DNA from 3 places in the Photobacterium atrarenae genome. Region 3 is predicted to be linked to each of the others. Evidence: predicted binding sites of a transcription regulator. Region 3 holds the regulator's gene; each other region holds the start of a gene.
The links. The regulator CRP, encoded in region 3, controls carbon source genes, mostly activating them, when cyclic AMP is high. The targets are predictions, from matches to a motif close to TGTGANNNNNNTCACA.
Positions count from the first base shown of each region.

Region 1 (4,286 bases), 920 kb from region 3:
AGATATCTGTCAGTACTGAGGTAATGGCCTGTTGGACTACCCTATCAAGTACAGTTGGGATACCTAGCTGCCTCACTCCCCCGCTAGGTTTGGGAATTTCTACACCCAGAACGGGTTGCGGTTGGTAGCTCCCGTCCAGAAGGCTCTGGCGGAGCGCTTGCCCATTAGAAGACTGCCGAAGCATCGAGATAGTCGCTGTTATGTCGAGTTTATCAACCCCAGCACATCCCTTGTTCTTCTTCACTCTTCTCAGGGCTTGGTTCAGATTTGTTGAGGAGCAGATCCGCTCCATCAACTGAGTTGAGGTCACCAAGACTCGTCCTCCTGTCTACGCCGATCATGCTTGTCATTCTTCGTGGCCATGAGCGTCACTTGCGGTGTTGCCCAGTAGTACGTAGAGATGTTGTTCATCTTGCTATGACCCCACATGATTGAGTGTCTAGTGACTGCTTCTTGATATATTCAGTTCCGGCCTTCCCTTGGGTTGTACTTCCCCAAGGTACTATGCCTTCTGCTGACTTCTTATTACCCGTCACACAACATCACTGTTGTATTAGTCTCATCCGAGACAGGTCGTAAGATCTCCCGAGGTAAGACGTTGTTCTTTCCCTTGGCTGTGCCTGATTTACCCGTACACACTTCCCGTCGAGGCATTGGGCTGTTCTATATATTGCTAGGTTACCCAAGTTGTACTGGCCTACTATCAGGTTTCTGTTCGTCACACCCAAGTTTTGCCGTTTGCTTCCTTCAGATCCCACCTCACGGTGGGCACCCTTGCATAGGCTAACGGTTCTCGCTCGACTGAGCCCGTAGAGGACTTTCACCTCCTAGAACAACGCCATGCTCGGCGCACAATACAAAAACGCCACAGCGCATGGCTGTGGCGTTTGGCATCCTCAGTTGAGGAATGTATTACATCGCGCTCAGGCTGATAAACAGACCTGCGATGGTCGCAGACATCAGGTTCGACAGCGTACCTGCAGCAACAGCTTTCATACCGAAGCGTGCAATGTCGTGACGACGGTTCGGGGCAATACTCCCCAGACCACCCAGCAGAATCGCAACCGAAGACAGGTTCGCGAAGCCACACAGGGCAAACGAGATAATCGCTTTGGTCTTCTCAGACAGAACCACCGGCGCTGCATCGCCCAGGTATGGGACGTAGCTCAGGTAAGCCACGAATTCGTTCAGGATCAGTTTCTGACCGATGAAAGAACCCGCAATATTCGCATCAGCCCATGGTACACCAATCAGGTAAGCCAGCGGCATAAAGACGTAACCCAGGATCAGTTCCAGAGTCAGCTCAGGCATGCCGAACCAGCCACCGATACCACCCAGCATCCCGTTGATCAGCGCGATCAGGCCAACGAACGCCAGCAGCATCGCACCGATGTTCAGTGCCAGTTGCATGCCTGAAGAGGCGCCGCTTGCTGCTGCATCGATCGCATTGGCAGGCTTGTCGTCACCCTGTGCTTCATCACCAGAGATTTGCTCAACCGGCGTATCCGTTTCAGGCTTGATGATTTTCGCGAACAGCAGGCCACCTGGTGCTGCCATAAACGAAGCTGCAATCAGGTACTCCAGTGGGACACCCATCGCGGCATAGCCCGCCAGGACACCACCGGCAACAGACGCCAGACCACCACACATAACCGCAAACAGCTCAGACTGCGTCATCTTTGGAACAAACGGACGCACAACCAGCGGTGCTTCAGTTTGACCAACAAAAATGTTCGCTGTTGCAGACATGGATTCCGCGTTCGATGTACCCAGCACTTTGCGCAGACCGCCACCCAGGACGTTGATCACAACTTGCATCACACCCATGTAGTACAGCACGCTGATCAGTGCAGAGAAGAAGATAACCGTTGGCAGAACTTTGAATGCAAAGATAAAACCAATGCCCTCAACAGAGAAGTTCACCAGGCTACCGAACAGGAACTCAATACCGACATTACCATAGTCAATGACACTCTGAACGGCGCTACTTGCCGCGCCCAGTGCATCCTTACCCCACGGAATGTAAAGTACGAAAGCACCCAGAGAAAATTGAATGGCAAATGCCCCACCCACAGTACGTAAATTAATAGCTTTGCGGTTATCAGATAACAGTACTGCGATACCCAGCAGCACAGCCATCCCAACCAGGCTCATAAACAGGCTCATAGTTTATGGCATCCCTTTAAGTTTAAGTTTGGCGTCTCGACAATTCGGCTCATTTAAGAGTCCGCTGCATTATACAAACCCCATCCGGGATAAAGTAATGCTAACGTCACACTTTATACGGAAACCAAATGATAGTTTAATCACAAGCGTGACACGCATCACGTAGTGTGACGCAAACAGCGCAACCAATTGCGCAACCGTTTTTATTCAGTGACCGTCCTCACAAAGAAAGTCGAAACAATTCAGTCGTGGTTAAGCGAGTAACCGACTCGATCTCCCGGGGAGATTCCGATCGCAGCGCCACAAGTGATTGCAGCACATGACACAACCGATCCGGGCGATTCGGCTCTCCCTGATGGCCGGCGACCGGCATATCCGGCGCATCCGTTTCCAGCACCAGGGCCTCCAGCGGTAAAGCCGCCACTGTCTTGCGGGTCTTGTTCGCCCGGGGATAAGTGATGGTACCGCCTACGCCAATCTTCAGTCCCAGCGCAACCACCTGCTGCGCCTGCGCCAGACTACCGCTAAACCCATGGTAGACCCCACCGGCCACCGGCGGGTATTGCTTTAATAAGGAAACCAGTTCGGGAAACGCTTTGCGGCAGTGCAGAATCACCGGCAGCTGGTAGGTGTTGGCCAGGATCAGCTGCTGTTGCAGTAACGCCAGCTGTTGATCGCGATCGGCCTCGGCAATGGCAAAATCCAACCCGCATTCACCGACCGCGACACACTTGCGATCATGCTGCGCGCCCCCGCCGGCGACCTGCGCCAGTTGCGCGGCCAGCAACTCAAGCGACGCCTCGCGGTGCTCTGCACTGAAAAAAGGATGCAGGCCCAGGGCATAATACACCCCGTCATACTGGTGACTCAGGGCCTGAACACGCTGCCAGTTGCGCTCACCGACGGACGGGATCACCAAAGCCGCCACCCCGGCCTGGCGGGCCATCGCCAAATACCCTGCCGGATCGGCATCAAACGGTGCAAAATCAAAGTGGCAGTGACTGTCGATCATCATGGCATCACCTTGATTCCTGCCGTGACGTACTTTTCTGGGATCTACACGACGTGCGCCGTTGCGACGGGTGGCGCGGATCATCGTCATCGTAGCGAACCGGTGCGCAGCAACGACGGTTTTCCGGGACCAGCCCCATTCGCTCACACCATTGATCGTATCGGGCGATTCCCCGTTTCAGCCAGTTCAGCATCGATTTCTCCCCACTTGACCTCTCATTCATCACTGTTCACTCATTGCGCCTTATGCATGGCCGGGTTTGGCAATCATCACGATCATACTACGCCCGGTCACCAGAATAGTCTCGTCCTTGTATCGCGGCGCCTGCTCAATCGTGTAGATATCGGCCGGGCTCGGCGCTGCGGTATTCACCAGCAGGTGCCAATCCTGGCTGTCGCGATCCGGCAGCGTAAAGATCAGCGGATCCCAGTAAGCATTACAGATGATATACAGCTCATCACCACTGATGGGGTGGATCACCGTCGACGCCAACGAGTGAGAGTGGGCCGACCAGTCCGGCTGATTGGGCTGAAGGCCGTGCCAGTCAATCCCGACGCTTTTGAGCACGGTATTGAGCGAGACATGCATGTGCCAGTCGATGGTTTTCTCATACCGGCGGATCCGGTTCATCAGCCGGACAAAGCGCAGCAAGTCCGAATGCTTGTCCACCAGCCGCCAGTCAAACCAGCTAAGCGGATTATCCTGGCAATAGGCATTGTTGTTGCCCTGCTGTGTCCGGCGAACTTCATCCCCCATCGAGATCATCGGGGTCCCGAGCGAAAGCAGCAGGGTCGCCAGCATATTCTTGCACTGACGGTTACGCAGCGCCTCGATCTCAGGGTTGTCGGTCGCCCCTTCAATGCCGTAGTTATTCGACAGGTTGTGGTTCTCGCCGTCGCGGTTGTCCTCGCCGTTGTCCCAGTTGTGTTTTTCGTTATAACTGACCAAATCATTGAGGGTAAAACCGTCATGGGCGCAGATGAAATTAACCGAGCGGTGCGGCGAGTGGCGATCGCTACAGTAGATATCCGGCGAGCCCAGCATCCGGGAAGCAAAGCGGCTCACGGTCCCGGTATCGCCGCGCCAGAAGGCCCGGACATCATCGCGG
Region 1 is NZ_CP101508.1:2,780,102-2,784,387, forward strand. It holds gene ltrA (group II intron reverse transcriptase/maturase) at 1-292, opposite strand, end outside; gene NNL38_RS13030 (NupC/NupG family nucleoside CNT transporter) at 913-2,166, opposite strand; gene NNL38_RS13035 (TatD family hydrolase) at 2,387-3,268, opposite strand; gene NNL38_RS24865 (DUF5363 family protein) at 3,186-3,401, opposite strand; gene glgX (glycogen debranching protein GlgX) at 3,422-4,286, opposite strand, start outside.
Region 1: a site for CRP is predicted at 2,296-2,311, ahead of NNL38_RS13030 (NupC/NupG family nucleoside CNT transporter). Genes of this name have one in related genera too.

Region 2 (4,286 bases), 1.5 Mb from region 3:
AAACGCCTGGCTGTACTGGAATTGACCACCGGAAGCAACCGTTTGACCATCGGCCGTCAGCGTAAAGGAGCCGTTTCCTGCACTACAACAGATGCCATCCCCATACGCGTCGTTGATCGTGAAGGTGTAATCCCCATCGGGCAGGCACATATCCTTGGTGTTCGTTGTCTCGTTGGCGTAGCCGGCGCCCTCAAACAAAACAGCACCGCTGGCATTAGTCAGAGTCCAGCTGGTTTCAGAAGCATACTGATCCGTTACTAAGGTCAGCGTTGCGGTCGTATCATTGCAGGCAGGCGTCGGTGGCTCGCTGGTGTCTGCCGGCAAGAATTGATCGACATATACCACCTCGGCACCATCAAAGCCGGACTCATCGTAGAAACGCAGCCCAACCTGGATATCTTTCGTCGTTGTGGCGGTGTAGGTATAACGGATGTCCTGCCACTGATTGGTCTGTGCCGGGTTCGAATACCCCTGATAGCCATCAACCACCAGACGGGCTTTCACATGCCCCTCGGTATGATAGAGCGACACGGCAAACGGATAGGTTTTCCCCTGCTCGACATGCACCGTCTGAAGCAAGTCGGTATTGCTCTGGGTCCCGGTGTTGACTGTGACTTTCGCTGCCAGCCCGCCGGTTTTGATCTGATCTGACGTAGGCGCAATCGAAATACCGCCATCAATCACGCTCCATCCAGCAGGTGTATTGCCATTCCATTGCTCAAAGTCGCCATTGGTAACCTGTGCCCAGACACTATTTGAGACCAGCAATGCAACCGTGCTAAGAGTCATTACTCTAATATCCATATAACCTTCTGCTTATTGATGAAAAAGTCAGCTAAGAGTAAAGCGTAATTCATCATGAATAGTTATCAGTGATCACACCTTCTTGTTGCAAACTGATCAATATTGTTAATTTTTTGCTGGATATCACACAGTTTGAACACCAAAATCCTTAAAAAATAAAAGGTAAATGACTCAAATGTGTCAATCGCTGTATTCCGGACATAAAAAAACCGATGCCGCAGCATCGGTTTTATCAAGCAACAGCGGGCTGAACCCGGCTTAGATTATTGCGCCAGCATCCGGCGAGCTGCTTCAACCACCACTTTGATAGAGCGCGCTTCGGTCTCTTTCAGCGTCGCGTGATCCGGCGTTTCTTTCTGCGTCCGGTTGATGATGACGCCGGCAACACAGCCCGCGCGCAGGCCTGAGCTGGCACACATGGTCAGCAAAGTCGCCGATTCCATCTCAAAGTTCAGTACGCCCATTTGCTGCCACTCTTCCATTGAACCCTGGAAGCGACGTACAACACGGCCGGTGAAGGTGTCGTAACGCTCCTGACCCGGGTAGAAAGTATCAGATGAAGCCGTCACACCAGTGTGAACGGTCGCACCGTCTGCATCACACGCTGCTTTCATTGCTGTGGCGACAGAGAAGTCGGCAACCGCCGGGAATTCCATCGGTGCAAAGTGCAGGCTGGCACCGTCCAGACGGACAGAGCCGGTGGTCACGATCATGTCACCCACGTTGATATGCGGCTGAATCGCCCCTGTGGTGCCGACACGCAGGAAGGTACGTACACCCAGTTGCGCCAGCTCTTCAACCGCAATCGAAGTCGACGGGCCGCCGATACCGGTGGAACAAACCACCACTGGCTTACCATCCAGCTTGGCACGGTACACGGTGTATTCACGTGAGCTTGCCAGGAACTCAGGGTTATCCATCAGGTTCGCAATTTTTTCAACACGGGCCGGATCACCAGGAATAATCGCCAGTTCAGCACCGTTAAGATCGGCTTTATTTACACCCAAATGGAACACTGCGTTGTCAGACATAATCTTATCCTTTTTATACCATGCCGCTTGTTAGGGACGATGAGGTCTGCGGCTATTGATTGGAAATCAAAATGTTTTGAGCGTGCTGTCTGGCAAAACAGCACGCTCAAAACACCTGTCTAACGATAGCTGATAGCGAAGCAAGTTTTAGTGACCCAAGTCACAGGTAATAAAATATGAAAAATGAAACGTTGCACGATCAGGTGATACAAATCACAAATAAACGTTTGCTATTGCCCTTCTTCACACTTTTCCGTGAAATACACCGGGAGGTTCAACCACCGTGCCCGTCTTTTCAAAGGTGATTCCGAGGCCCCGTATCAGGCTTATACCATGTCACCTCCTAATACCTATATATTTCGAAACGCAGCTTGGCAAAGCGCAGGCATAAGCAGCTCAGTCAGCAAAAACGTTGTCAGTAAAAATATCATCAACAAAAAATCTGTGCCCCGATTGTCCGGGGCACAGATTTCATCGGCTAGCGTTCATAGCGGGGTTTAAACCGCAGCAGACGCAAGGCGTTCAAGGTCACCAGCGCAGTCGCCCCGCTGTCGGCCAATACAGCCACCCACAACCCGGTAAAGCCAAGTAACGTCGTGACCAGAAACAGTGCCTTAAGCCCCAGGGCCAAACCAATGTTCTGGCGGATATTGGCCAGCGTGGCGCGCGACAGAGCAATCATGGCGGGCAATTCAACCACCCGGTCATGGGTCAGCGCGGCGTCGGCCGTTTCCAGCGCCACATCGGTCCCGCCCCCCATAGCGATCCCGATGGCGGCAGTTTTCATCGCCGGGGCATCGTTAATCCCATCGCCGACCATTGCCACCTTACTGTGTTGATTCGCCAGCTCCACCTCGCGGACCTTATCCGCCGGCAACAGCCCGGCGCGGTAATCAATCTTGATTTCGCCGGCAATCGCCGCCGCTGCCCGGGGGTTATCCCCCGTCAGCATCACCGAGCGGATCCCCATGGCACTGAGCTGCTGAACCGCCTGTGGCGTCTCCTCGCGCAGGTTATCCCGCCAGGCAATCAGGCCCACCGGCTCACGATTGCGAATCGCTACCACCAGAGTCTTCCCTTGCGCCTCTAATGCCTCAGCCTCAGCCTGCTGCACCGCACTCAGGCAAATTTCATCCGGCATTCGGTCTACTGCAACCAGGAGTAGCGCATCACCGTCAACCACGCCCATGATCCCACGCCCGGGCAGTGCTTCCCGATGCTCGGCTTGCAACACAGTTAATCCACGGGATGCCGCTGCTTTCACGACCGCCTGGGCCAAAGGGTGCATTGAGCCGTCTTCAACGGCAGCCGCTTGTTGCAGCAGACGCGCTTCATCACTGTCCCAGCTGACCAGATCCGTCATCACAGGCTTGCCCTGGGTCAGGGTACCGGTTTTATCAAAGGCCACCATGTCGATCCGACCCAGTTGCTCCAGTGCCGCGCCCCCTTTTATCAGAGCCCCACGGCGGGCTGCGGCCGCCAAACCAGAAGTAATAGCCGCTGGAATCGAGATCACCAGCGCGCACGGACAGGCAATCAGCAGTAGGGTAAGCCCTTTATACAGCCAGGCTTCCCAGGACTGGGCAAAGAACATCGGCGGGATCACGATCACCAGTGCGGCCAGAGCAATCATCGCCGGGGTGTACCAGCGACTGAAGCGGTCGATAAAGCGCTCCAGCGGCGCTTTGCGCGACTCGGCATCTTCAATCAGATGTAAGATCCGATCGATAGCATTTTCTCCCTGTGCCGAGACGATTTTCAGCCGAACCACTTTATCGGCAACCAGGGAGCCAGCCATGACAGACTCGCCCGGTAACCGCTCGACCGGCACAGACTCACCGGTCAGCGCGCTTTCATCAAAGCTGGCGCTGATATCCATCAACTCACCATCAGCAGGCAGACGGCCACCCGGTGCCACTTCAATCACATCGCCCGGGGCCAGAGCCTCTGCGGCAACCTTGATTTTACTGCCGTCAGCACGGATCAGCGTGGCTTGTTCCGGCACCAGATCCATCAACGCCTTCACCCCGCTCCGGGCCCGGGCAGACGCATATCCTTCCAGTTGCTCCCCGAGCAGGAACAGCAACAGCACCATCGCCGCTTCCGCCGTTTCCCCTAAATACAAGGCCCCGATTGCAGCCACACTCATCAGGGTTTCGATTGAAAACGGCGAGCCGCCTTTAGCCTGTGCTACGGCTTTTCGGACAATCGGGAACAAGCCCAGGATCGTGGTCGCGGTAAAAGCTGCCAAACCGAACGTCTCCGACACTCGGCTGATCACAAACGATGCCAACATCATGAGGGCGATGGTTAAGATAGCCCCATTGCGACGCCAGAAGCTTTGCGGCGCTGGCTCGGACGGCCGCTGTGTCGAAACCAAAGGAAACCCGGTGTCACTGGCCTTGGCTTCAATCACCGTAGCCAAGGCCTGATTGCCACAGTTCACCAGCA
Region 2 is NZ_CP101508.1:2,207,234-2,211,519, forward strand. It holds gene NNL38_RS10415 (endonuclease) at 1-789, opposite strand, end outside; gene udp (uridine phosphorylase) at 1,068-1,835, opposite strand; gene NNL38_RS10425 (zinc/cadmium/mercury/lead-transporting ATPase) at 2,314-4,286, opposite strand, start outside.
Region 2: a site for CRP is predicted at 1,985-2,000, ahead of udp (uridine phosphorylase). Genes of this name have one in related genera too.

Region 3 (4,286 bases):
AGCGGGAAATTTCGCCGCTATCTCCACACCTTTGACGAAGCCGTGCCCTATAACCAGATGCCGGGCACCTTCACGCCCTGGCAGGATCTGCCGGAAAATACCAATGTGTTGTTCTATGAAGGGCTGCACGGTGGGGTGGTGGATGGCGATGTCAACGTCGCCCAACATGTGGATTTGCTGATCGGCATGGTGCCGATCGTTAACCTGGAATGGATCCAGAAAATTGTCCGCGATACCCGCGACCGCGGCCACTCCCGGGAAGCGGTGATGGAGTCGGTGGTCCGCTCGATGGATGATTACCTCAACTACATCACCCCGCAGTTCTCCCGCACCCACATCAACTTCCAGCGGGTCCCGACGGTCGACACGTCCAACCCGTTTACCGCCAAGGCGATCCCCAGCCTGGACGAGAGCTTTGTGGTGATCCGTTTCCGCGGCATCAAAAATGTCGATTTCCCGTATCTGCTGGCAATGATCCAAGGCTCGTTCATGTCGCGCCACAATACCCTGGTAGTGCCGGGCGGCAAGATGAGTTTCGCCATGGAGCTGATCATGCGGCCCCTGATCCAACAGCTGATCGAAACCGGGAAGATTGGCTAAGCCAACGACGGCCCTGTCACCGGGACGTGACAAGAAGGCAGCCCTTCTCGTCACGTCTCCGTTTAGGCCGGAACCACTTCCCAGGAGTGGGTCATTTCCACCCCTTCGCCCAGCATCAGGCACACCGAGCAGTATTTCTCCAGCGAATCGGCTACAGTCTTGGCAACCAGGGCTTCATCTAAGTCGTGACCGGTGACCACAAAATGCAGGTTAGCCGTGGTAAAAATCCGCGGTGCCTGCTCCCGGCGCTCGGAGGAAATTTGCGCTTCACAGCCGGTAATTTTCTGGCCGGCAGATTTTAGCCCGTCCACCACATCAACCGAGCTGCAGCCACCGGCGGCCATCAGCACCAGCTCCATCGGGCTCGGTGCGGTCGCCCCGCCATTGCCATCCATCACCACACTGTGGCCGGAGTTGGACTGACCTAAAAACGTCATCTCTTCGACCCATTTCACTCGCGATTGCATTGCTTACTCCTTACTGCTGACAGGGGTTTCAGACACTATCTCACAAGTGTGTGATCATGTGCACAGTTACAACGGCAAAATGCCAATTTCAGATAGATCAATATCAAGAAAAACCCGGCGAAAAAAGATAAACTCTCAACTAATTATTCACGTGAGCTTGCAGCCCAGCGGCTGACTGGCATATCCTAGTCGGCGAACAATGTTATTGTGATGCCCAGCCGCGAATTATAGGGATGTCATTGCTGGGCAACAAACGCAGAGGAAGTTAGTAATATGGTTCCAGGTAAACCTCAAACAGATCCAACGCTAGAGTGGTTTCTTTCCCATTGCCACATCCACAAATACCCGTCAAAGAGCACTTTGATCCATGCCGGCGAGAAAGCAGAAACACTCTACTACATCGTCAAGGGTTCTGTTGCCGTATTGATCAAGGATGAAGAAGGCAAGGAGATGATCCTGTCTTACCTCAACCAGGGCGACTTCATTGGCGAGCTGGGCCTGTTCGAAGAAGGCCAGGAGCGTACCGCCTGGGTTCGTGCCAAGACCCCATGTGAAGTGGCTGAAATCTCCTTTAAGAAATTCCGTCAGCTGATCCAGGTCAACCCGGATATCCTGATGCGTCTTTCTGCGCAAATGGCGAGCCGCCTGCAAGTCACCAGCCAGAAAGTCGGTGACCTGGCCTTCCTGGATGTGACCGGTCGGATTGCCCAAACCCTGCTGAACCTGGCCAAGCAACCAGATGCCATGACCCACCCGGACGGTATGCAGATTAAGATCACGCGTCAGGAAATTGGTCAAATCGTCGGTTGTTCACGTGAAACCGTCGGCCGTATCCTGAAGATGCTGGAAGAACAAAACCTGATTTCAGCCCACGGCAAAACCATTGTCGTTTACGGCACTCGCTAAACGCCGACCGCTCAATCGTTCAAAAGCCGCACCCCGTGCGGCTTTTTTCATCGCCGTGATTTGGACCTAACTTCCGGCGCCTCTCCGCCCTTGCACTCTGCATATTTGCTGCTAAATTGAGCATATCAATGGGATCAGTATCCTCCGCCATTGCGGCCCGATAGCAACGCAGCAACTGGCGAACGATACCAACCACATCAACAAGCAGCGGAAAGTCACGATATGGATATCGAGCGTTTTGCCCCCAACACCAGCACAACACCACCAGCCGTTTTGCAGGCACTGCCCGCCACCATCGAGATGACCGGCTTTAGCGACCCGCGCCATTACCTGGAACAACAACCGCCGCTAGATCCCGAAAGCCGCCACCAGGATCAGGAAAGCGACTGGGTGCCACCACTCGACAACCAGCACGAGCCATTACCAACTTTACTCACTTAGAAAAAAACAGCCAGGGTAGTTACCTTACCCTGGCTGCTGAGTGCTCAGCGAAACGGTTCGCGCTTCGCCGGATATCTGATGATCACGCCATCACTGATTTGTACTTTCGAAGATCTTATCGGCTGATGCTTCGACAAAACCGCGATACAGCTCGCCATCTTCGGTCGGATAGCGCTTGGCGAACTCATAGAAGCCGCCCGGGATCTCACGGATCCCATCCAGGAAGCTCACCGGTACCCGATCGGCCATGGTCGATGACTGCTCCAGCAGCACTGCCGGGCTGCCTTTCACTTCACCGCCCGCTTCATTGATCGCAAAACCATTATGACGCAGCAAGTGATTCACCTCGCGTACCTCAGTAAACTGCTCCAACTGGTTGACGCTGACGGTAAAGTGGTTAGCACCAAAGCCATGGGCCGCAACCCAGCCGGCGTACTCACTTTCCGCCGACAACAGCTCATAGGTGGCATAATCGAGATCCCACAACCGGCCACCGTAGAGGAATGCCGGATCCTTCAGCGCCGCATCCGGCACCTGGTTCACCAGATCACGTACCGTCTGCTGCAGCAAGGATGAGAACTGACCCACCAGCAACTCACTGATAAACACCTTCGGCGCCGCCGGATTCGGGTGCTCGAAGTGCTCGGCATACAGCTTTTTCGCTTCGAAGTGGTACTTACCGCAAGGCTTATAGCCAATGGCGATAAATGGTGCCGCCAGACGATCCAGACCGACCTGCGGCAGGTTGAATGTCCGCAGCGCGATATGATCGTTGAGCAGGGGTTCATCTTCCTCGAGCAGGTCATGGACCTGCGCGGCTGATGGACACAAGCGCTGGGTATAATCCTGCCACAGCGCGTTAAACAATTGCTCGACCCTTTCCATGATACTTGTTCCCCTTACCTAATCGCGGTGTCGCGGCCGGCGCGACTTACATAGTGATCCCCGGCGACAATTGTGCCGGCAGTTCGGTGTGCTCGCCTTCCATTGAGGCCATCGGGTACGCACAGTAATCGGCGGCATAGTACGCGCTCGGACGCAGGTTACCGGAAGCGCCCGGACCACCGAACGGCGCATCACCGCTGGCCCCGGTCAGCTGACGGTTGCGATTCACAATCCCGGCACGAATATGGTCGATAAAGTACTGCCATTCATCGTCCTGGGTGCTGACCAGACCAGCTGACAGGCCATAGCGCGTGTCATTGGCCAGCTCAACCGCTTGCGCCAGATCGTCATAGCGTGCAACCTGCAGCAGCGGACCGAAGTATTCTTCATCCGGCAGCTCAGCAATCTTGCTGACTTCGATGATCCCCGGTGTCACCACCGCCCCCTGACCACGCTTGGCTTCCAGCAGCATCTCACCACCCAGCTCAACCAGGTTGGCCTGGGCACGGATAATGTTGTCCGCAGCTGCAACCGAGATCTGCGGGCCCATAAACGGCTGCGGTTCGGCAAACGGGCCATCAACGTTGAGCTGAGACGCCGCTTCAACCAGACGCGCCAAGACAGCATCACCTTCAGGGCCTTTCGGCAGGTACAGACGACGGGCACAGGTGCAACGCTGACCGGCACTGATAAAGGCCGACTGAATAATAGTGTAGACAGTGGCATCGAGCTCGCCATAATCTTTGGAGATCACCATCGGGTTGTTGCCGCCCATTTCCAGCGCCAGCATTTTACCCGGCTGACCGGCAAACTGACGGTGCAGGATATGGCCGGTATTGGCACTGCCGGTAAACAGCAGGCCGTCAATGCCATGTGAGCCCGCCAGGGCTTCACCGGTCGCACGCGCGCCCTGGACCAGGTTGATCACGCCATCCGGCAGGCCGGCCTGTTGCCACAGCTTCATGGTTTCTTCCGCCACTTTCGGCG
Region 3 is NZ_CP101508.1:244,009-248,294, reverse strand. It holds gene NNL38_RS01190 (phosphoribulokinase) at 1-600, shown strand, start outside; gene NNL38_RS01185 (OsmC family protein) at 663-1,067, opposite strand; gene crp (cAMP-activated global transcriptional regulator CRP) at 1,341-1,973, shown strand; gene NNL38_RS01175 (hypothetical protein) at 2,196-2,414, shown strand; gene NNL38_RS01170 (DUF1338 domain-containing protein) at 2,505-3,299, opposite strand; gene astD (succinylglutamate-semialdehyde dehydrogenase) at 3,346-4,286, opposite strand, start outside.